4 regions of the Vibrio sp. F13 genome follow, and region 3 is predicted to be linked to each of the others. Evidence: predicted binding sites of a transcription regulator. Region 3 holds the regulator's gene; each other region holds the start of a gene.

Region 1 (5,595 bases), 420 kb from region 3:
CAGCAGGAATTGCATTACGTGCAACTTCAAATGTCATTGCGCCGTCGATACCGCCAGCACAACCCATGTACACTTCGCCTTCTTGCTCTGAATCGGTGTTAAGAAGGATATCGCCTTCTAACCAACCCGCTTCAAGACCGAAAGCACCAGTCATGCCTGCTTCTTCATCTACTGTTAGTAGAACTTCGATAGGGCCGTGCTGGATTTCGTTTGAAGCAAGAACCGCTAGGCAAGAAGCCATGCCCATGCCGTTATCAGCGCCAAGCGTTGTCCCTTTTGCTGTAACCCACTCACCATCGATGTATGGTTGGATTGGATCTTTAGCGAAGTCATGAACGGTGTCTTCGTTCTTTTGTGGAACCATATCGATGTGAGCTTGTAGCACCACACCTTTTTTGTTTTCCATACCCGGCGTTGCTGGCTTCTTGATGAATACGTTGCCCGTTGGGTCACGACGTACATCTAGGCCTTGCTCTGTTGCCCAAGCAATAATGTATTGAGCAAGCTCTTGTTCATGCTTTGAAGGGTGTGGGATTGAGCAAATCTTATCGAAGAACTGCCAAATAGGGGCAGGGGATAATTTACTGATCTCAGAATGGAATTCAGACACGGATGACTCCTTTTTTATTTGATAACCATATATTTAGGGTTTTTATAGGTGAAAACTTAGAACAAAAATCTAAAATATGGGTCTGTTTTGATGGCAACAGCATACCACTAGAGTGTTTTGACGAGTAGCGGTTCTAAACCTCAAATAGCTCAAATTTTGAAAGCGATCTTGTCCATCTGATCATGATTAAGCGCTTTGATGCTTATAAATGACACGGGCAAACGTTTGTTTAATTCTTTTTTGTAATTTAATTACAAAAATAAGTTTGCAAAATAACCATAAGTAGCCAAAAAGTGTGACGTATAGCAAAAAATACTTGTAATCTTTTTTCTTTGGGGTATATTAATAACCAACTTCTGAGACGAAGAGTAAATGCTCAAAGGATGAGTCCGTTTTATCGCCTCCAAGGAACCGAGAAATCAAATTTGTTTTTTATTGATTTATTAAGGTGATAGTTATGAAAGGTTTACCATCTGCAATGTTCTGGCTTAACAGCTCTGTTTACACTAGCAACTTTGCATACCCTACAAGCTTTGGTTACTAATACCGTAAGCATGTAACTCGAACAGTTTTGTTCACCCCTATATATTGGAATTCTTTTACAGCCCTTTTGGTTGACAGATTCTACCGCCACTCAGTTTTGAGTGGCGTTTTTTTTGCCTGCTACTTTTCCAAACCGCTTTCGCTTGTCACTTTCCTTGCTGTTCTGCGTGGTTGTTTTTTAAACGCCGAAATATCAATTTGCGCCTTATTACTGATCCTGTTGAAAAATACATAACTATTGTGAGTTTGAATTCAGAATTTACTGGCTAGATTATCAATGAAAATAACCGATGGTAGAAAAAACAACCAACTAGTTTTAGTGAGTCTATTGTTGTTAATTGTTTGTTTTTAATGGTTATTTATCGATGATATCTTCATTTTTAATCGCTTTGTTTCATACGGCATTCTGATAAATATCGATTAGAGCCTTAATTCTATCTGGAATTTGTTATTTGATAACTTTATAATCCACAGCCAATCGATTACGCAACCGTTTACTTTTTACCCTTATAGGATTCGATAATGTTCGAAAAGCTATTCAAACTCAGTGAAAATGGCACCAATGTGCGCACTGAAATCATCGCAGGTCTAACAACCTTCCTAACAATGGCTTACATCATTTTTGTAAACCCAATGATTCTAGCTGATGCTGGTATGGACCATGGCGCTGTATTTGTAGCAACCTGTTTAGCGGCTGCTATTGGCTGTTTCATCATGGGCTTTGTTGCTAACTACCCAATTGCTCAAGCTCCAGGCATGGGTTTGAACGCATTCTTTACCTACGCTGTTGTAATGGGTATGGGTTATACGTGGCAAGTTGCTCTGGCAGCGGTTTTCGTATCAGGCGTAATCTTCATCTTCTTAAGCATCTTTAAGATCCGTGAATGGATTATCAACTCGATCCCTATGTCTCTGCGTGTTGGTATCTCTGCAGGTATCGGTCTTTTCCTAGCGTTTATTGCGCTTAGCAATGCAGGCATCGTTGTTTCTAACCCAGCAACTAAAGTTTCACTGGGCGACATTACCGCGATTGCTCCTATCCTAGGCTCACTTGGTTTCTTCCTAACGATTGCTCTTGTTCACCGTGGCGTGAAAGGGGCAGTAATGATTGCGATTCTAGCTATCACAGCTCTTGGCATTGTTATTGGTGACGTTCAATACGGCGGCATCATGTCTACACCACCAAGCCTTGCTCCTACATTCATGCAGCTTGATTTCTCTGCTGTATTTGAAATCGGTATGATTTCAGTGGTATTCGCGTTCTTGTTCGTCGATTTGTTCGATACAGCGGGTACTCTGGTTGGTGTTGCAACGAAAGCAAACCTAATCAAAGAAGACGGCAAACTACCTCGCTTGAACAAAGCACTGCTTGCTGACTCTACAGCAACATCTATTGGTGCACTGCTAGGTACATCAAATACTACTTCTTATGTTGAGAGTGTTGCGGGTGTTGCTGAAGGCGGCCGTACCGGTCTAACGGCTGTTGTTGTTGGTATCTTATTCCTACTGGCTCTTTTCTTCTCGCCACTTGCAGGTATGATTCCGGCTTACGCAACATCAGGTGCACTTTTCTATGTAGCAATTCTGATGATGTCTGGCCTAGTTGGCATTGATTGGCGTGATCTTACGGAAGCAGCACCAGTCGTGGTAACATGTCTGCTTATGCCGCTGACGTACTCTATCGCTGAGGGTATCTCACTAGGTTTCATCGCTTACGCTGCAATTAAGCTGCTAAGTGGTAAAGGTCGCGACGTTTCACCTGCTGTGTGGGTAATGTCGGCTATCTTTATTCTTAAATACATTTTCGCTTAATCGTCTAGATTTCTGCTTAATCGCTGAAGAGGCTATGTTTGAAATAGCCTCTAATAACATGACAAAATTATTAGGTTTTATACTATGAGCAACAAATTCGTTATCACTTGGGACAACATGCAGACTTACTGCCGTCAACTTGCTGAAAAGCAAATGCCAGCAGAGCAGTGGAAAGGCATCTGGGCAGTAAGCCGTGGTGGTTTGGTTCCTGGTGCAATCTTGGCTCGTGAGCTAGGTATTCGTCACGTAGATACGATTTGTATTTCTAGCTACGACCACGATCACCAACGTGATATGACAGTAGTTAAAGCACCTGAAGGTGACGGCGAAGGCTTCCTAATCGTTGAAGACTTGGTTGATAGTGGTGACACTGCACGTAAGCTTCGCGAAATGTACCCTAAAGCGAAACTGATCGCTGTATGTGCAAAACCATCTGGCGCTGATTTGCTAGACGAGTACATTGTTGATATCGCTCAAGACACATGGATTGAGCAACCTTGGGATACTAGCCTAAGCTACGTAGAGCCAGTAAATCGCAAGTCAAAATAAGCGTAAACTTAGTTTTTTGAGAAATGACCCTTTATAGGGTCATTTTTTTTATATTATTAGTGACAACCATTTTTTATTAAGTATCCCAATGTCTGAACCAGAAGAAACGAGCTCGAACCTTTCGGAAACTTTGTTTGTAAAGCACAAGCAAGCGAAAGAGACCTCAATGTTGACACAATACATGCCAAGCTCTGAAGCGCTATTGGATGAGAAACGTGAACAGCAAAACTCATCATGGTATCGAAACCTAAGACGTCTTCAGTGGGTATGGCAAGGCGTTAATCCAATAGAGCAGGAAGCGGTATTGGCTCGCATCGCGTCATCAGATAACTCTCGTACAACCGATGAGTGGCTTGATACGGTCATGGGTTACCGAAGTGGTAACTGGGCATACGAATGGACCAAGCTGGGTATGCAGCATCAAAATCGTTCTAATGAGAAGAATGGTGAAGAGATGGCTGAAGAGCTATTTTCCGCATCGTTGTGCTTCAGTATTGCGGGTTACCCACACCTCAAGAACGACAACTTGGCAGCTCAGGCTCAAGTGTTGGCCAACGCAGCGTATTCTGAAGCGATCAAGCACACTAAGTTGATCGTCAAGCAGATTGATATTCCATACCAAAACAAGAAGATCAAAGCGAACTTGCATCTAACCAAGACAGATAAACCACAACCGGTTGTGATTGTCAGCGCGGGTCTAGATAGCTTGCAAACCGATATGTGGCGCCTGTTTAGGGATTATTTAGCACCTAAGAACATTGCTATGTTAACGGTAGACATGCCATCAATAGGGCACAGTGCACATTGGCCGTTAACAGAAGACTCATCTTGTCTTCACCAAGCAGTGCTGAATGAATTGCCTAACATCCCATGGGTTGATCACCACAAAGTCGGCTTGTTTGGTTTCCGCTTCGGTGGCAATGCGATGGTGAGATTATCTTTCCTCGAGCAACATAAGATTAAAGCGTGTATTTCTTTAGGCGCGCCAATTCACGATATCTTTGTTCATGCAGACAAACTTAAGCAGATGCCTAAAATGCATCTAGATGTGTTGGCTTCGCGCCTTGGTAAAGGGGCGGTCGATATCAATAGCCTTTCTGGGCAGTTGATGGCGTGGTCACTCAAGGTACAAGGTTTGCTGTCAAACAGTAAAACCAGTGTTCCTATCTTGGCATTGGCTCTGGAAGGCGACCCGGTTTCACCGCCAATGGATAATCAACTGGTTGCTATTTACAGTGATTACGGAAAAGCGAAGAAAATCAAAGCTAAGTCAATTACACAAGGTTATGAGCAATCCCTCGAATTGGCGATAAAGTGGCTTGAGGATGAATTATTTAGATGACATTTCTCCAAAATTAGTTAAGCATGAAAAGTGTACAAACTAAGTACCTGATACTCAGAGATAATTTATAAAACCTAATTGCGTAGTTTTTACGTATAACAATCTGAGTAACGTCATTCTTAACATTGAAAATGGAGATTCAATATGTCAGAAGTGACACAACAACCTACGCATTACCGCTTGTTGAATGTTTTAAAGGCGATTGGGCCATACTTGAGGGAACCGCAATCAGAAGAAGGTCATTATATCTTTGATTGCTTGTCTGTATGTGTGAACGATAAAAAATCACCAGAAGAACGCGAGTTTTGGGGCTGGTGGCTGGAGTTGGACAAGTCGGGAGAGGGATATTCGGCGAAGTACAATATCGGTAAATACAACATCGATGGTAACTGGGATTCTTTGCCGTTACCTAAAAAGGCGGTCGCTGAGGTCTCTCGAACTCAAGAAGCCTTCCACAAAAAACTGGTTGATGAACTTCAAAGTAAGTTTGAAATCAGTATCCAATTAGACGAAGAGTCTGTCGAATTCGTCTAATTTTAAAGGTTACTCTTCTACATAAAGCAAAAAGGTGCGATTTCGCACCTTTTCTGCTTGTGAATTCCCCTTTTGATTGCTAAAACATCACCTCTTATTTGTTTTATCCATAAAAGACTTCATGACAACAAATCATCAAAGCGGGACAACAACACAGCGTAAAACTGTCGTTGTTAAACTGGGTACCAGTGTCTTAACTGGTGGA
Region 2 (5,595 bases), 170 kb from region 3:
AAAAGCCCTAAAGAAAATTGCCAAGTGTCTTGAGCTTGGAAATTCTGCGAACGTCAATGAAGCTGCCAATGCGATAAAAATGGCGCATAACTTGATGCTGAAATATGGTCTCGAAAAAGACGATATTGAATTTATCAAGATGGGGAAAACTCAGTCCAGTCACCTGTTACCTGCAAATATCAGTTCTACACTGCTGCGTGTTATTCGCGGTATCAACACCAAATTTGGCGTAGAAGCCGTATTGCTGAATCATAAAGGCCTCAAGCGTGTTGAGTTCATTGGTGAAGCCGACCGCGCGATCTTCGCAGCGTTCGCTTTCGATATCATTTATCGTGAACTGAATGAACACACCGGCCAATTCAGAAATAGCTTTGCTGGCTCTGGCACAGGGTCCTTAGAAGTGACACGCCGCGTGAACTCGTTTGTTTCAGGCTGGGTTGAAGGTGCGCTTGAAAAGCTACCAACCATTACTCCCGACGACGAATCAAACAACAAGATCAATAACTACATTGATAAAGAATTCAAAAATATCGACCGTGAAACGTTCAAGCAGCAACTGAGAGAAGCGATGAAAAACCTCACCGCCGATTATGAAGTTGGTTTGAAGAAAGGTCGTAAATTGTCTGTTAATCGACCAGTTAGCGGTACCCAGGCAGCTAAAAAGATAACTAAATCATAGAGCCACTTTACATTGCTTCGACGTATTGATAAAAACCATCAATAAGATTTACAGGACTATGTTTATCACTCGGATTCATTCGTTTGACAGAAGTACATGATGGAGAAATACGTTAAAAAAATCACACTAGCCCTAGCGCTTACTATCGCTTTAACGGGTTGTCAGGCAACTCAACGCCAAAACGCGACAACTGGCGAATCTGAGGCTAACTCTGCAACTCAAGGCGCTCTAATTGGTGCACTCGCTGGTGCCGTTGCTGGTGCTGGTGCTGCAACTGGTGACTCTAAAGACCGTGGTAAACGTGCACTTATTGGTGCTGCCGGTGGCGCCGCTGTTGGTGGTGGTATTGGTTACTACTTTGACCGACAAGAAGCTGCCCTTCGTGAAGAGCTAATGAATTCAGGCGTTCAAGTTGAACGTGTCGGTGAGAGCCAACTTCTACTTCGCCTAGAAAACGGCATCGGTTTTGATTCTGGCTCTTACGCTTTGGAATCAAGCATTCACAATACCCTTCGCAGCGTTGCTCGCATCCTAGTTGAATACCCAGACACTAGCCTAGTGATTGAAGGTCACACTGACAGCGAATCGACGAACCAAATCCTTTCTGAGCGTCGAGCTGAATCTGTTCGTGCATTCTTGATCTCTCAAGACGTTGCTGCAGGTCGTGCTATTGCTCGTGGTAACGGTGAGCGCTACCCTCTATGTGACAATAACACCTCTCAAGGTCGTGCTTGTAACCGTCGCGTAGAAATTCAAATCTTGCCGCTTAAGTAGCACGATTAAAGCCCAGTCCATCTTTATCTATTGAATTAACCTCTATATAGTTGTTTATCAGTTATGTTACTCATTTAACGTGATAATAATAATCAACGACCATAAAGCGTATTCATACTGACATATCGATTCTGGGCTTTTTTACGAGACTTATCTTTTGCTGATCCTATCCAACATTCTGTCATCATCATTTCTTAGAACACTATTTCTAGCCCTCATCTTTTCCACGATTCAACTGTCCACCACACATTTCGTGCACGCAGCAAGCAGTGATGAATTTTCACTAGAATCACAACCTCAAGATCCAGTTTCTCAATACCAATTGGCTCAAGCTTATGAATCGGGTGTCGACGTTCCTGTTAGCACCAGTGATGCATTGTATTGGTACACGCAGTCAGCAGAAAACGGCAACCCAAACGCGCAATTTAGACTGGGTGAATGGTACTTGGCAGGTACAGGTGTTGAACAAAGTAACAAGCTTGCTTTGGAATGGTTTATTAAAGCGGCGTTGCAAGGTAACCAGCGCGCACCTATCGAGGTAGCAAAACTCTACGAATCCTCGCTAGAACAAGACCTCCTTCAACCATTAGATAAAGCGCAGCTATGGTATGAAGCAGCCTTAAAAGATAATCCACAAGCAGAAGAGGGCTACAACCGCATTTTGGAAGCACAATTCAACCAGCAACGTGCAAAACAGATCTCTTCAATAGAACAGCTCGATGACAGCATCGACTCTGAAATAGACACCAGTCAGGGGGTATCTAAGCACGTTCAATCTAACCAAGCATCACGCTCTAACCTCTCCAGTTCTAACCTAACTAGCTCTGACTATATGATTGGTGCTGCGTTGGCCGTGTTGATTTCAATCATCAGCATTATTGCGACGCTCGTTATCTCAAGAAAAAGACAAGCTCTAAAGTCGGGTGATTCGCGACAGCAACAACAATCACTTGAAGCGCAGCTTAGCTCGAAGGACCTTACGATTAAGCAGCAAAAACGCCAGCTGAACACTATGTTCCACGAATTGAAGAAGCAGAAAAACAGCAAAGGTCTGAGTAATTTGCAGGTGGCCTGCGCGCTATTTGGCTACACACCTAGCTCAATCCCCGACCAGAAAAGCATCAAGATCCGATACAAACAGCTATCAAAGATCTACCATCCAGATGGTCACGGATGTGACGAAGAAATGAAACGTTTGAACAATGCGCTAAAAACCATTTTACAAAATGTTACAAAACCGTAAACAAACACACATCTTCATTTTCCTAGATCTCAAAGATATCGATTTTATTGGTGTTGCAATCGATCCCCCTCTCAAAAACGGGTAACAAACTATTAACTAATGGGTCTTACTTGTGTCATAATTTGCGCCGAAAATACACCTGACTTAAACAGGTGAGGAGAGAATATGTTCACAATAGAAGGCGTTTGTGATTGGTGCAAAAAGCCAAGCCTAGTTAAAAAGCACGACTACCTAGATGGTAAGTGTCATCATGCATGTAACGAGTGCAATGATATTGCAACCATTGATGTTCGCCAGTTCAATATTGGTGAAATGGAAATGAGAGCAAAACTCTCCCAAGCGACATTGAGATAAGCAACACCGTGAAATATAAGAAAGCGCCTAAGGCGCTTTTTTTGTGCCTGTGGTTTTAGATCTTCTTTCTTCTTTGTTCTCTCTTCTATACAGGTATATACAGTACTTTTCTGCAAAAACCAGTGTATACACCTGTATAAAGCTCACATTTATTCAACTTATGATACAAAACAGCAGATTCATTCAAATTTAATTTATCGAATACTTTCAATGATTTAATCATTTACCATCCATAACCTCAGACGAAATCGTCCAATAATCCCGCAAAAAACGCTTGATCTTATAAGCAACTAAAACTACTGTATACACATACAGCATGTATATAAGGACAGCAAAATGATTCAAGCACACGTTAAAGCACAACACTCTAGCCCGCTAGTTCACTGCGCATTTACATCAGTTTCTCGTAAAAGCAAAAATTCAAACGAGGAAGCGTTGTTTGCAAGAATGGCGTTGCTGTCCAATCAACATCAGTGGTTACTGTTTACGGCTCAAACACCAAGACCATCGGCTAAGCAGCTTAAGCAACATAATGTTTGCTGCGACCGCGTTATTCATATGAAAGCCTCTCATCAAATGACTGAGGTAGAGACTGTCGAGAAAGCAATCCGCTCTAAGAATGCGAGCGCGATTGTTGCAAGTGCATCGATTGATCAGTTCAGCCAACAGTACCTAAGAACATTAGGGTTACGCTTTCAATGTGAAGTCTTCTTTATGGATGCAAATTCAGAGCGTATTCACTAAGCCACCTTGCTTAATAACATGTTGGCTTAATAACATTTTGGCTCAAAAACATGGTCCACAAACATAGCTTAATCTTTTAGCTAACAAACTTAATTTAACTTAAGAAACAATTCGCCAAAACACAGTCCAAACATACTGCCTTCCCCTGCCCTACAATTCGCCCATTTTTTAGCGGATTGTTAGGCGGGGGTTTTTATTTAAACAACAGATTTAGCAATCGTTTGCTTTTTCTCTGGAAGCAAATAGTAGATTGGGTATAATGCCCGTCTAATCATGTGCACACCGCACTTCTCTGTATGACGTTTGATAAAAGATAGGAATGTCTAAATGAGCCTTGCTGATCAAGTTCTTGCCGTAAATGATGACCTACCAATCCGTACTGATAAACCTGTCCACAGTGGCAAGGTTCGTTCGGTCTACTGGTTAACTGAAGAAGATAGCCAACGACTAATTAAAGAGAAAGGCTACGATGTAGCACCAGATGCGCCTTTAGCAATCATGGTGATCAGTGACCGTATCTCTGCATTTGATTGTATCTGGCGTGGTGAAGGGAATCTTAAAGGTGTTCCAGGTAAGGGAGCGGCTCTGAATGCTATCTCTAACCACTGGTTCAAATTGTTTAAAGACAACGGACTTGCTGACAGTCATATTCTTGATATCCCTCACCCGTTCGTATGGATTGTACAAAAAGCTCGCCCAGTCATGATCGAAGCGATTTGTCGTCAATACATCACTGGTTCAATGTGGCGTGCATACGCAAACGGCGAACGTGAATTCTGTGGTATCGAGATGCCTGAAGGCCTTGAGAAAGACAAGAAGTTGCCTGAGCTACTGATCACGCCTTCAACAAAAGGGATTCTGAAAGGTATTCCTGGCGTTCCAGAAGCTGACGATGTGAACATCACACGCAACAACATCGAAGATAACTTCGCAGCATTCAACTTTACTCAAGCAAGCGACATCGCGCATTACGAAAAACTTCTTAAAGAAGGCTTCAACGTAATCAGCCAAGCGCTAGCAAAAGTAGACCAAACCTTTGTTGATACCAAATTTGAGTTTGGCTACGTCAACGATGCTCAAGGCAAAGAAAAGCTTATCTACATGGACGAAGTCGGTACTCCAGATTCATCTCGCATTTGGGATACTCAGGAATATAACAACGGCAACATCGTTGAGAATTCAAAAGAAGGCTTCCGTCAGTTCTTGCTTAACTACTTCCCTGATGCCGACATTCTTTTGAATAAAGAGCGTATGCCAGAACGTGAAGCATTGGCTCGTGACAATGAACTTCCACTGGATTCTCTAATGTCTCTGTCTCGCACTTACCTTGATATCGCAGCGAAAATCACAGGTGCGGAGATCGTACTGAGCGAAAATCCTAAGCAAGAGATCATCGATGTACTGCGCGCTGACTATGGTCTAATCGACTAGTCGCTTAATTGCTAATTGCTTAATCGCTTAATCTCAAAATAAAAAGCTCGAAAGCTAATAAGCTCGTAGACTCAAGTTTTAGATACTAAAAGGGCCTCAATATTTGAGGCCCTTTTTACGTGTACGTTTTTACTATTCCTCGAGAGAGATTATAGGCGAGCTGAAGTTACAGCTTAATCGTGAACTCTTCTCCAGAATTACCCGCAATCACTAAATGACTGCGCGATTCAATATACTCGATCTGCTCTTCTTCAAGTGAATATGGCATCACCACTTTGAGCTCATTGATCCCTTCCAGCTTAGCGAGCTTGAGTAAGGTAACAATGTTCGACTCATCACTTTTACGCGTCGACATTGATTTCAATGCCAT
Region 3 (5,595 bases):
CCAGCGAACATGTAACCTTCACCGTGAACCGTCACAAAAATTTGTGGGTTCTTAGGATCAAACTCCATTTTTGCACGCATACGACGAATCAATACGTCGATAGTACGGTCATTAGGCGCGTCCACTCGGTGGCTAATCATATTCAAAATACGTTCGCGGCTTAATACTTGGTTAGGGTAAGAAGACAATGCCACTAGCAGTTCGTATTCTGCTTTGGTCAATTTCACCGGTTCGCCGTTTTTGCTTAACGCACGACGAGGGATATCAAATGTCCACTCACCAAAACGAACCACAGACTCATCTGATGTTTCTTCTACAGCGCCCGCTGCTGTTTTACGAGCAGCAGAGATACGCCAAAGTAGGTTTTTAACTCGAACTAATAACTCGCGAAGTTCGAAGGGTTTAGTAACGTAATCGTCAGCGCCCATTTCAAGGCCTACGATCTTGTCGATGCTATCCGTGCGTCCAGTAACTAAAATAATTCCAATGTCTGATTGACTGCGTAATTCGCGAGTTAGCATCAATCCATCTTCGCCTGGTAAGTTGATGTCCAGCATAATGAGGTCAACGTTGTTTTCTTCTAACACGTTTCTCATTTGAGCGCCGCTTTCTGCTTCGCTCACTGTGTAACCCTCGTTCTGGAAGTATCCAACCAGTTTACTGCGGGTTACCACATCATCTTCTACGACTAATACGTGATAGCTCATCTACACCACTTTTCTTATTTAATAGTTTCAGTGACTATTCTATTCATAACTAGTAACAATTCTAGTGGTACAGAAGATAAAAGCCAGAAACATGGATTTTTTTTGATACAAGACAATCTTAAACCTTGCTATTTATCGTCCATCGCAATTCAATATAGGCATTACTACTAACGAGTAACTTTGCGTTTCGCAAATAACCTTGTTATTCAGCCTTGGTGTGCTTATGCCCAAGTGACTTCAAGATGCATATAAGCAACATCACAAGACTAAGTCAGGATCTAACAAATGAAAGATACGAAAGCGTTCAACGAGCAAAGAGCAGAAATATACTGGTGGCTATCAAGCTTATTTGCCAAAGAGCTCACTCAAGAAGAACTCGATCACTACCACTCTGTTGAAATTCGTTCTTTCCTAACTGGTTTAGGCGAAAATGAGACACTAAAGCCAGCGATTGATAAGTTAGTGGATGCGCTGAACCGCCTACAAACTCGTGAAGATGCTCAGCTAGAACTGTCTGCAGACTTTTGCGATCTTTTCTTAAAGACAGATAAGCACGGCGCTCTTCCTTACGCTTCAATGTATATCGGCGAAACTGGCCTTTTGAATGATAAGCCAGCAAAAGATATGGAAGAGATCATGGCTAAGCACAACTTAGTTGTGAACCAAGATCTAAAAGAGCCAGCAGACCACATTGCTATCGAACTCGATTTCCTTGGTAACTTGATCATTCGTTCAAACGAAACGAATATTGAAGAAGAACTAGAGAATTCATTTGCCGCTCAACAGCAGTTTATCGAACAACAACTGCTGACTTGGTTACCAAAGTTCAACGTGAAATGTCATGACGTTGATGAATTCGGTTTCTACGCCTCCGTCTCATCGTTGCTACTCGCATTCTGTCAATTAGACACTCAATATTTAGCTGGTGAATAGCTTATTGGATGACTCGTTAAATAAATTCAGAAGAATGTGACAATTCACCCGGATTTCCGGGTGAATTTTATTGCGAGTAATTTCTAGTCAGTCTAAAATTGTGACCGCAAACGATAAAATATGAAACATTCACGAAATGCTATGCTTATTATAGTTTTGAGCATTTTGGTGTTAAGACAAGCCGCTCAATAGCGGTTTTTTGTTTTTTAGCACTTTTAGTACCCAAAGAGCCCTACAAATTTAAGCTCTTAGTTAGGTAGCTTAACGGCTACTTTATTCCGTACTTTGGGAAAGTAGCTTCTAATAGGATAAAACCATGGCCACTATAAAAGATGTCGCTCGCTTAGCCGGCGTATCAACAACAACCGTTTCTCACGTAATCAATAAAACTCGCTTTGTTGCAGAAGCAACGCAAGAAAAAGTAAACAAAGCCGTAGATGAACTGAACTATGCACCAAGTGCTGTTGCTCGTAGCTTGAAGTGTAATACAACACGCACCATCGGCATGCTAGTGACTCAATCAACTAATCTATTCTTCTCTGAAGTTATCGATGGTGTTGAGAGCTACTGCTACCGTCAAGGTTACACTTTGATCCTGTGTAATACGGGCGGTATCTATGAGAAGCAACGTGACTACATTCGAATGCTTGCAGAGAAACGTGTAGATGGCATCTTAGTTATGTGTTCTGACCTAACTGAAGAACTAAGAGAGATGTTAGACCGTCACGCTGACATCCCTAAAGTTATTATGGACTGGGGCCCAGAGAGTTCTCAAGCTGATAAGATCATCGATAACTCTGAAGAAGGTGGCTACCTAGCGACCAAATACCTTATTGAACGCGGTCACTCTAAGATTGCATGTTTAAGTGGCCACTTAGACAAAGCAGCATGTGTTGAACGTATTGCCGGTTACAAGCGCGCACTTAACGAAGCTAAAATTTCTGCAGATGACAATATGATCATCGAAGGCAACTTCGAGTGTGATACGGCTGTTCTTGCTGCAGAACAAATCGTTGAGATGGAAGATCGTCCAACGGCGGTATTCTGCTTTAACGACACAATGGCACTCGGCTTAATGAGCCGACTGCAAGAAAAAGGCATCCGCATTCCTGAAGATATCTCAGTGATCGGTTACGACAACATCGAACTCGCTGAATACTTCTCTCCGCCGTTAACGACAGTTCACCAACCAAAACGTCGTGTTGGTAAGAATGCATTCGAAATTCTATTGGAGCGCATCAAAGACAAAGACCACGAAAAACGCGTCTTCGAAATGCACCCTGAAATTGTTGAACGAAGTACAGTTAAGACGTTAAATTAATTGATAATTCGAGTTTAATTTCATCAAGCGCACCTTTAGGTGCGCTTTTTTTATCAGCAACTATAATGAACCCTTATGCATAAATGAAAGATCATTAATTGAAGCAGTATCACATTTTGAAATATCAAGTGTGAGCTTCATTCAACAAAAACTTTATTCTATTCAATCAGTCACGCACAGGGCAAACCACTCGAAAGAGTGAGACGCAAAGCTTCCGGCCTAAACCACTCGTTGGTATGGTAGCGGGGTTACCGATGGCAAAATGCAGTAACTACTAATAATTTAGTAATTTACGGCTTATTGACAATTTAATTGCAACATTTTGCTAATCTCTCGGACCTGCTTATTTGGTGGCGTAGTTCAAATACACCGAGATAAATAACATGGATAAACCGATACTAAAGGACTCGATGAAGTTATTTGAGTCCCTAGGAAAAATAAAATCACGCTCAATGTTTGGTGGCTTCGGTCTTTTTGCTGATGACACTATGTTTGCTCTGGTTGTAAATGACCAGTTGCACATACGCGCAGACAAAGGCACAACTAAACAATTCGAACAACAAGGGTTTCAACCGTACGTCTACAAAAAACGTGGTTTCCCTGTCGTTACTAAATATTTCGCTTTACCTGAAGGCCTCTGGCAAGACCAAGAGAAAATCTTGCAGCTTGCAACCACGTCTCTAGGTTTTGCTAAAGAAGAAAAAGCTGAGCAGTCTTCTGCTAAGCCGACCCGACTCAAAGATCTGCCTAATCTTCGACTCGCTACCGAGCGTATGTTGAAAAAGGCAGGGATCGATTCTGTAGAACGTTTATATGAATCTGGCTCTGTAAACGCATTTAACGCCATCAAAGAATCGCATGCGTCTTCTGTCAGTATTGAACTACTTTGGGCGCTAGAAGGCGCGATTAATGGTACACATTGGTCTGTTATACCGCAGCAGCGTCGCGAAGAGCTTATCAATCGCGTCAATTAACATTGTCAGTGCAATCTATATACATAACTAAGCCGCATTTACTGCGGCTTTTTTTATATCTGGTGAAAGTTAATCTATGCTTTGCCTGTCTATCTATACTATCGGTATGCATTGAAAATTTAGAGGAAGTATCAATGAGTAAGAAAATGATATTGGGTATTGTGTTGGTCGTAACCATCGTCTTGTTAGGCATCAATTTCGGCCAGTACTTAACGCTTGAAAATGCTAAGGCCCAACAAGCTGTGTTAAATGACTACATTGACAGCAACTTTATTGCGGCTGCCGCTATCTATTTTGTCGCGTATGTCATGATTACGGCTTTCTCCATTCCTGGTGCCGCTGTTGTAACCTTATTAGGGGCCGCGCTATTTGGCTTCTGGAACAGCTTGCTACTGGTATCTTTCGCAAGTGCGATCGGTGCGACCTTAGCTTTCTTAAGTAGCCGTTACCTGTTGCGTGACTGGATTCAAACCAAGTTTGGTGACAAATTGGCGACGATTAACAAGGGGGTTGAAAAAGACGGCGCATTTTACCTGTTTTCTCTGCGTCTGATTCCTGTATTCCCATTTTTCCTTATCAACCTATTGATGGGTCTAACACCGATGTCAGTGAGTCGTTACTACATTACGAGTCAAATCGGGATGTTACCGGGGACGGCGGTTTTCTTGAATGCTGGTACTCAGCTCGCAGAAATTGATTCACTTTCGGGCATCGTCTCCCCTTCAGTACTATTGTCATTTGCATTATTGGGGATATTCCCAATAGTGGCTAAATGGTTGATGGGTAAGTTTCGCTCAGCACCCGTAGCTGAATAATGTATATAGCAGAATAGTTTATAATATCTAAACAACACAGATAGCCGAATAAGGTTCTATTTCAATGAAAATCTTCAGTGCATCGAATCCGACAGAAGCTCATATCATCTGTGGATTGTTAGAAAGCGAGAATATTGCCTGTGAAGTCCGTGGTGAGGGGTTGTTCGGATTAAAGGGGGAAATCCCATTCACTGAAGAAACTGACCCTTACGTATGGTTATATGAGCCAGAATTGGCCAGTAAAGCTCGCATGCTCGTCAATGACTACCAAAAGCAGCAAGATTCGATCATCTATGAAGAGTGGCGTTGTGGTGAGTGTCATGAAGTCAACGAAGCGCAATTCGGCTCTTGCTGGCAGTGCGGTGCTGCCTCACCTGAATAGCAGGGTTTCAGTGACCTGATAGAACGATTCGGTCAGATACCTCCTCCAATTAAAAACGGGAAGCTAAAGTTAGCTTCCCGTTTTTATTTCAATTCGATTAACTCATCATCTTTGATTTCACGCCTAGAAAATCACTGAATTTGTTTTTGAATAAACGCAATCGAACGCTGATTAAACTCTTCAGGGTTTTCCACGTTACACACGTGTCCACAATTCGGGATTTCTACTAGCTCGCTCGATTCATGCGCTGCAACCATTTCTTTTACAGGCTTAATAAACATGTAGTCACGTTCACCCATCAAATAAAGAGTCGGTATTGGTAGCTCTCTATCTTTAAAATATTTCATCAAGGGGTTTACATCAGCTGTTAAGATAAACCAGCGTTTAAATTCTTTCTGGCACAGTTTTTTGGCTTCGCGGATAAAAAGGTGACGAGACTCTTTTTGGCTTTTTTGTGGCATCA
Region 4 (5,595 bases), 380 kb from region 3:
GTGGGACTTTGGCTTGTTCGTGATTGAGAAAGTCGGTTATCAAGCACAGGTGATCCCTGCGATGCTAGCGGGTGTGGCTCTGGCGTTCATTGAGACTAACCTTAAGCGTATTGTACCTTCTTATCTGTACCTTGTTGTCGTGCCATTTGTATCGATTATTTTGTCTGTGATTTTAGCTCACGCTTTCATTGGTCCATTTGGCCGTATGTTAGGTGATGGCGTGGCATTCGCGGCTAAAGCAGCAATGACGGGTGACTTTGCGATTCTTGGTTCAGTGGTATTTGGCTTCCTTTACGCACCTTTGGTTATTACGGGTATTCACCACACAACCAACGCCGTCGACCTACAACTGATGCAAGACTTAGGCGGCACACCAATCTGGCCTTTGATTGCGCTATCTAATATTGCACAAGCTTCAGCGGTTGTTGGCATCATCATCTTAAGCAAACGCGAAGGCGAACGAGATATCTCGGTTCCAGCTGCAATCTCTGCTTACTTAGGTGTAACAGAGCCAGCGATGTACGGCATCAACCTTAAATACAAATTCCCAATGCTGAGCGCAATGATCGGCAGTGCCGCTGCGGCTGCTATCTGTGGTAGTGCAGGAGTGATGGCGAATGGTATCGGTGTTGGTGGCTTGCCAGGCATCTTATCGATTCAACCGCAATATTGGTCTGTTTACTTAATTGCGATGCTGGTGGCGATTGTACTACCCGTCACGTTAACACTGTTCTTCTATAAACGAGCACAGATGAAAGGCGAACTAGAAACCGCCAACGCGTAATGCATTTAATAAGCGATGACTCCAAAGTGAGCCATCGCTTTTTCTCTTAGTTATAGCTTTTTCTTTTAGTTATAACGGCTATTCGACCATGATTCACATGGTGATTTTTATTTTATATTTTCTGGTAAGTGAGTGTTAGAGATGGCGATGACTGAGCATGATGAAAGTTGGTGGAAAACCGCAACCATCTATCAAATCTACCCAAAGAGCTTTTGTGACAGTGGCAGTAAAGGTACTGGCGATATCAAAGGGATCATTTCAAAACTGGATTATCTTAAACACTTGAGTGTGGATGCCATTTGGTTAACCCCAGTTTACGCATCCCCAATGATCGATAACGGCTACGATATTTCAGATTACTACGCGATTAATCCTCAATTCGGCACCATGGAAGACTTCGACTTATTGCTGTCTGAAGCGCACCAACGTGGTATCCGTATCGTGATGGATATCGTGGTAAACCACACCTCGACAGAGCATGCATGGTTTCAATCTGCTTTGGGCGACAAAAACAGCTCTTACCGCGATTACTATATTTGGAAAGATCCCGTAGATGGTCAAGCACCAACTAACTGGCAGTCTAAGTTCGGTGGTAATGCGTGGGAACTAGATGAGGCGACTGGGCAATACTTCCTACACTTATTCGCCAAAGAACAGGCTGACCTCAACTGGGAGAACCCGGTTGTACGTGAAGAAGTGAAAGACGTTATCAGCTTTTGGGCAGAAAAGGGCGTTGATGGTTTCCGCTTGGATGTGATCAACCTGATTTCGAAGCAGCAAGACTTTCCTAATGATGATATCGGTGATGGCCGTCGTTTCTATACCGATGGTCCACGTGTACACGAATACCTGAAAGAGATCAGCGAAGCCGTATTTCAGAAGTACGGCAGCGTGACCGTAGGCGAGATGTCTTCAACCACGTTGGAACACTGCCAGCAATACTCAAACGTTGATAACAGTGAGCTATCGATGGTGTTTAACTTCCACCACCTTAAGGTCGATTACACCAATGGTGAGAAGTGGACCAATGCGCCGTTTGATTTCTTGCAGCTCAAGTCGATCTTCAATCATTGGCAAACGGGTTTGAACGGCAAGGGCTGGGGCGCATTGTTTTGGTGTAACCACGACCAACCGCGAGTCGTGAGCCGCTTAGGTGATGATCAGCAATATCGTGTTGAGTCGGCCAAGATGTTGGCTGCTTCTGTGCACATGATGCAAGGCACGCCTTATATCTATCAAGGTGAAGAGATTGGTATGACCAACCCTGGCTATACTGACATCAGCCAGTATCGTGATGTTGAGAGTACCAATATGTACGACATCATGGTTAACCGTGATGGTGTGGCTCATCAAGATATGATGGCGATTCTAGCGCAGAAATCTCGTGATAACTCTCGTACACCAATGCAATGGAATAGTGAGCCTTACGCCGGATTCTCACAAGCTCAGCCATGGCTTGATGTAGCGAATAATTACTCTGAGATTAACGCTGAGCAAGCACTGGAAGACAAAGACTCTGTTTTTTATTTCTATAAGAGCTTGATTGAGTTACGCAAACAAGTACCAGTGATTACGGATGGCAGCTATCAAGATCTATTGCCTGAGCACCCGTCGGTATTTGCGTACTCTCGTGAGAGTGAAGGACAAACTCTGCTGTGCATTAACAACTATTATGGTGAAGAGGCTGAATGCGTTTTACCTGAACGTTTTGAGATGGCAAAGGCTAAGAGCTTGTTGTCTAATTATCAAGTGAGCGAGAGTTTAGTGGCGTCTCATCATCAAGTTTTGCAACCTTACGAGACTCGTATTCTTTTGATTGAAGGGTAACCTTGTTTCATTTCAATGAGCCTAATTTTGATTCCCCTTAAAAGATTAGGCTTCTACAAAGGCTTTGGAGTGCTTCCCAAAGCCTTTTTTGTTTTAGTGATGGCTGGAATATCGTGCCTCGAGTCTACTTGCTAGAAGTTTGAGCATCGAGTGCCAGCAACGACAGAGCAGGTAATGAACTTTAAGACGCGTAATTCACCGAGTAGCGAGTTGGTTTGTGGTTCATTGCCAATACGATGTTCAATACTGCGGTGCCTAATACAGATACGGCAATCACCCAAGGTGACACGAAGAAGAACGATGCAAACAGAATACACGCATCAATACCCATTTGTGTTTTGCCTACCGAGATACCGTAGCGGTCTTGGATAAACAAGCACAGTACGTTGAAGCCACCCAGACTTGAGCGGTGACGGAATAGGATTAGCATACCTAAGCCCATTAGTAAGCCGCCGGCAACAGCACAATAGATCTCGTTATGAACTTCTAGCGAGATAACTAAGTATAAATGATCGGCAAACACAGACACTAAAGCACCAGAAATCGCACTGCTAATAGCAAAGCTACGGCCGAATCGTTTCCATGCTAATAAATAGAATGGACAATTGGCAACAAAGTACAAAATACCAAAGGTTACAGGCAAGAATTGACTCAAAAGCAGAGCCAAGCCAGTAGTGCCCCCGGTAAGCAGGTTCGCTGACTGTAAAAAGAAGACGCCTAACGCCACTAAAAACGTGCCAGTGAGAATCGCTACCCAATCTTCTTTACGTGAGTGTTTTTCCATCGTTTTTATAATTACCTAACCAATAAAGGCGTGCATAGTAGAGAAAAACCTTAGCTTTCGGTAGCTTGAGGGGCAAAATTAAGGTAAACCTATGTAATCTGCGTTTTACAGGGTGTAAAGCGTAAAATTGACAGTAAGCGCCATCTTTGGTTGGATAAGCCAAATAACCATGATGAATCTTATTTGTGATTATGAAAAAACTGCATGATAAAATTGCAATTAGCTCTTTATGACCTAGATCAAATTATGTAGAATGCGTCACATCAAAACGGTGACGGAAACGTTTGCTTTCGGTCGTTGTGTGGTTTTTTTGAAACTTTCAGTACAATCTGAGTCAGGAGATACAGATGCTTAAGCGTGACATGAACATTGCTGATTACGATGCGGATCTATTCGCAGCTATCCAAGAAGAAACTCTTCGTCAGGAAGAGCATATCGAACTTATCGCTTCAGAAAACTACACAAGCCCACGTGTAATGGAAGCTCAAGGTTCTCAGCTAACAAACAAATACGCTGAAGGCTACCCAGGCAAGCGTTACTACGGTGGTTGTGAGTACGTAGACAAAGTTGAAACTCTAGCAATTGAACGTGCATGTGAACTATTTGGTGCAGAGTACGCAAACGTACAGCCTCACTCAGGTTCTCAAGCAAATAACGCTGTATACATGGCACTACTAAATGCAGGCGATACGGTTCTAGGTATGAGCCTAGCACACGGTGGTCACCTAACTCACGGTTCTCCAGTAAACTTCTCTGGTAAGCTTTACAACATCATCCCTTACGGTATCGATGAAGCGGGTCAAATCGATTACGAAGAGATGGAAAAGCTGGCTATCGAGAACAAGCCTAAGATGATCATCGGTGGTTTCTCTGCTTACTCTCAAATCTGTGATTGGAAGCGCATGCGTGAAATCGCTGACAAAGTAGGTGCTTACCTGTTCGTAGATATGGCTCACGTAGCAGGTCTAATCGCTGCAGGCGTTTACCCGAACCCAGTGCCACACGCTCACGTAGTAACTACAACGACGCACAAAACGCTTGCGGGTCCTCGTGGTGGTCTAATCCTTTCTAACGAAGGCGAAGATCTTTACAAGAAGCTGAACTCAGCAGTATTCCCAGGCGGCCAAGGTGGTCCTCTAATGCACGTTATCGCTGGTAAAGCAGTAGCGTTCAAAGAAGCTCTAGAGCCAGAGTTCAAAGAATACCAAGCACGCGTTGTTGCTAACGCAAAAGCAATGGTTGCTGAATTCCTAGCTCGTGGTTACAACATCGTTTCAGGTTCTACAGAGAACCACCTGTTCCTAGTTGACCTAATCAACAAAGACATCACAGGTAAAGAAGCAGATGCAGCACTAGGTGCAGCAAACATCACTGTAAACAAGAACTCAGTACCAAACGACCCACGTAGCCCATTCGTTACTTCAGGTATCCGTATCGGTTCTCCTTCTATCACTCGTCGCGGTTTCTCAGAAGCAGACGCGAAAGAGCTAGCAGGTTGGATCTGTGACATCCTAGATAACATGGGTGATGAGTCTGTTATCGAAGCGACTAAAGCAAAAGTACTAGAGATCTGTAAGCGTCTACCGGTTTACGCTTAATTTTTCTGGCTCAAATAGCTTAATTTCTGTGTCAAAGGTGCTCATTTACATTCGTAAACTCCGCGCCTTTTCCTTGAACTAAAGCTATTTGATTGAAAAATACGATTTGAAAGGCTCCTGTTGGGAGCTTTTTTTGTTTTTTTGGGTATTACGTTGTCGAGCATGCTTACTTACATTCGTAAGCTCCGCGTGCTCTCCTAGAATTTCAAACAACTACTTTGAAAAATATTGATACTAGAGGCTCCTTAATAGGGGCCTTTTTTGTACTTGGAAGTTTTAAAATTGTTGTCGAGCATGCTCACTTACACCCGTAATCTCTGCGTGCTCTCTTAGAATTTCAAACAACTACTTTGAAAAGCAATGATACTAGAGGCTTCTTTAAAGGAGCTATTTTTTGTATCTGGTGGCTGGTGGATTTGGGATTAAGAGTAAAGAAAAGCGGGTATTAAAAAGGGTTAATACTTTCACATTAACCCTTTGGTATTTGGTATTTGGTAGTGTCGATTCTACTTTTTGATGCTAAGTAGGGTGCCTGACTTACACTTGAAAGAGTAGTAGTGGCGGCTTTCACTGAACTTACCTAGGCCTTCGCCATCGCAGTA

What was found. Region 3 encodes PurR, which represses purine synthesis genes. Its sites were predicted from a motif close to TNANGNAAACGTTTNCNTNA; they were not measured.
Region 1: the regulator PurR is predicted to act here: its motif matches at 1,636-1,655, upstream of LMH68_RS11425 (NCS2 family permease).
Region 2: the regulator PurR is predicted to act here: its motif matches at 4,004-4,023, upstream of LMH68_RS14070 (phosphoribosylaminoimidazolesuccinocarboxamide synthase).
Region 4: the regulator PurR is predicted to act here: its motif matches at 3,668-3,687, upstream of glyA (serine hydroxymethyltransferase).

The regions. Positions count from the first base shown of each region.
Region 1 covers NZ_CP170175.1:2,460,690-2,466,284, forward strand. The annotation lists gene LMH68_RS11420 (aminoacyl-histidine dipeptidase) at 1-610, opposite strand, end outside; gene LMH68_RS11425 (NCS2 family permease) at 1,676-2,965, shown strand; gene tet(34) (oxytetracycline resistance phosphoribosyltransferase domain-containing protein Tet(34)) at 3,050-3,514, shown strand; gene frsA (esterase FrsA) at 3,603-4,856, shown strand; gene crl (sigma factor-binding protein Crl) at 5,001-5,390, shown strand; gene proB (glutamate 5-kinase) at 5,467-5,595, shown strand, end outside.
Region 2 covers NZ_CP170175.1:3,055,255-3,060,849, reverse strand. The annotation lists gene LMH68_RS14100 (DUF2786 domain-containing protein) at 1-679, shown strand, start outside; gene LMH68_RS14095 (OmpA family protein) at 779-1,453, shown strand; partial or broken gene LMH68_RS14090 (tetratricopeptide repeat protein) at 1,611-2,178, shown strand; partial or broken gene LMH68_RS14085 (hypothetical protein) at 2,259-2,696, shown strand; gene LMH68_RS14080 (hypothetical protein) at 2,862-3,050, shown strand; gene LMH68_RS14075 (SulA-like leucine-rich domain-containing protein) at 3,387-3,794, shown strand; gene LMH68_RS14070 (phosphoribosylaminoimidazolesuccinocarboxamide synthase) at 4,122-5,225, shown strand; gene LMH68_RS14065 (hypothetical protein) at 5,392-5,595, opposite strand, start outside.
Region 3 covers NZ_CP170175.1:2,880,431-2,886,025, reverse strand. The annotation lists gene torR (two-component system response regulator TorR) at 1-707, opposite strand, end outside; gene torD (molecular chaperone TorD) at 993-1,640, shown strand; gene purR (HTH-type transcriptional repressor PurR) at 1,957-2,961, shown strand; cyclic di-GMP riboswitch class I at 3,132-3,217, shown strand; gene LMH68_RS13330 (TfoX/Sxy family DNA transformation protein) at 3,345-3,935, shown strand; gene LMH68_RS13325 (TVP38/TMEM64 family protein) at 4,070-4,750, shown strand; gene LMH68_RS13320 (DUF2007 domain-containing protein) at 4,815-5,132, shown strand; gene LMH68_RS13315 (alpha/beta fold hydrolase) at 5,264-5,595, opposite strand, start outside.
Region 4 covers NZ_CP170175.1:2,502,080-2,507,674, forward strand. The annotation lists gene treB (PTS trehalose transporter subunit IIBC) at 1-784, shown strand, start outside; gene treC (alpha,alpha-phosphotrehalase) at 926-2,611, shown strand; gene LMH68_RS11625 (YitT family protein) at 2,793-3,395, opposite strand; gene glyA (serine hydroxymethyltransferase) at 3,743-4,993, shown strand; gene LMH68_RS11635 (hypothetical protein) at 5,500-5,595, opposite strand, start outside.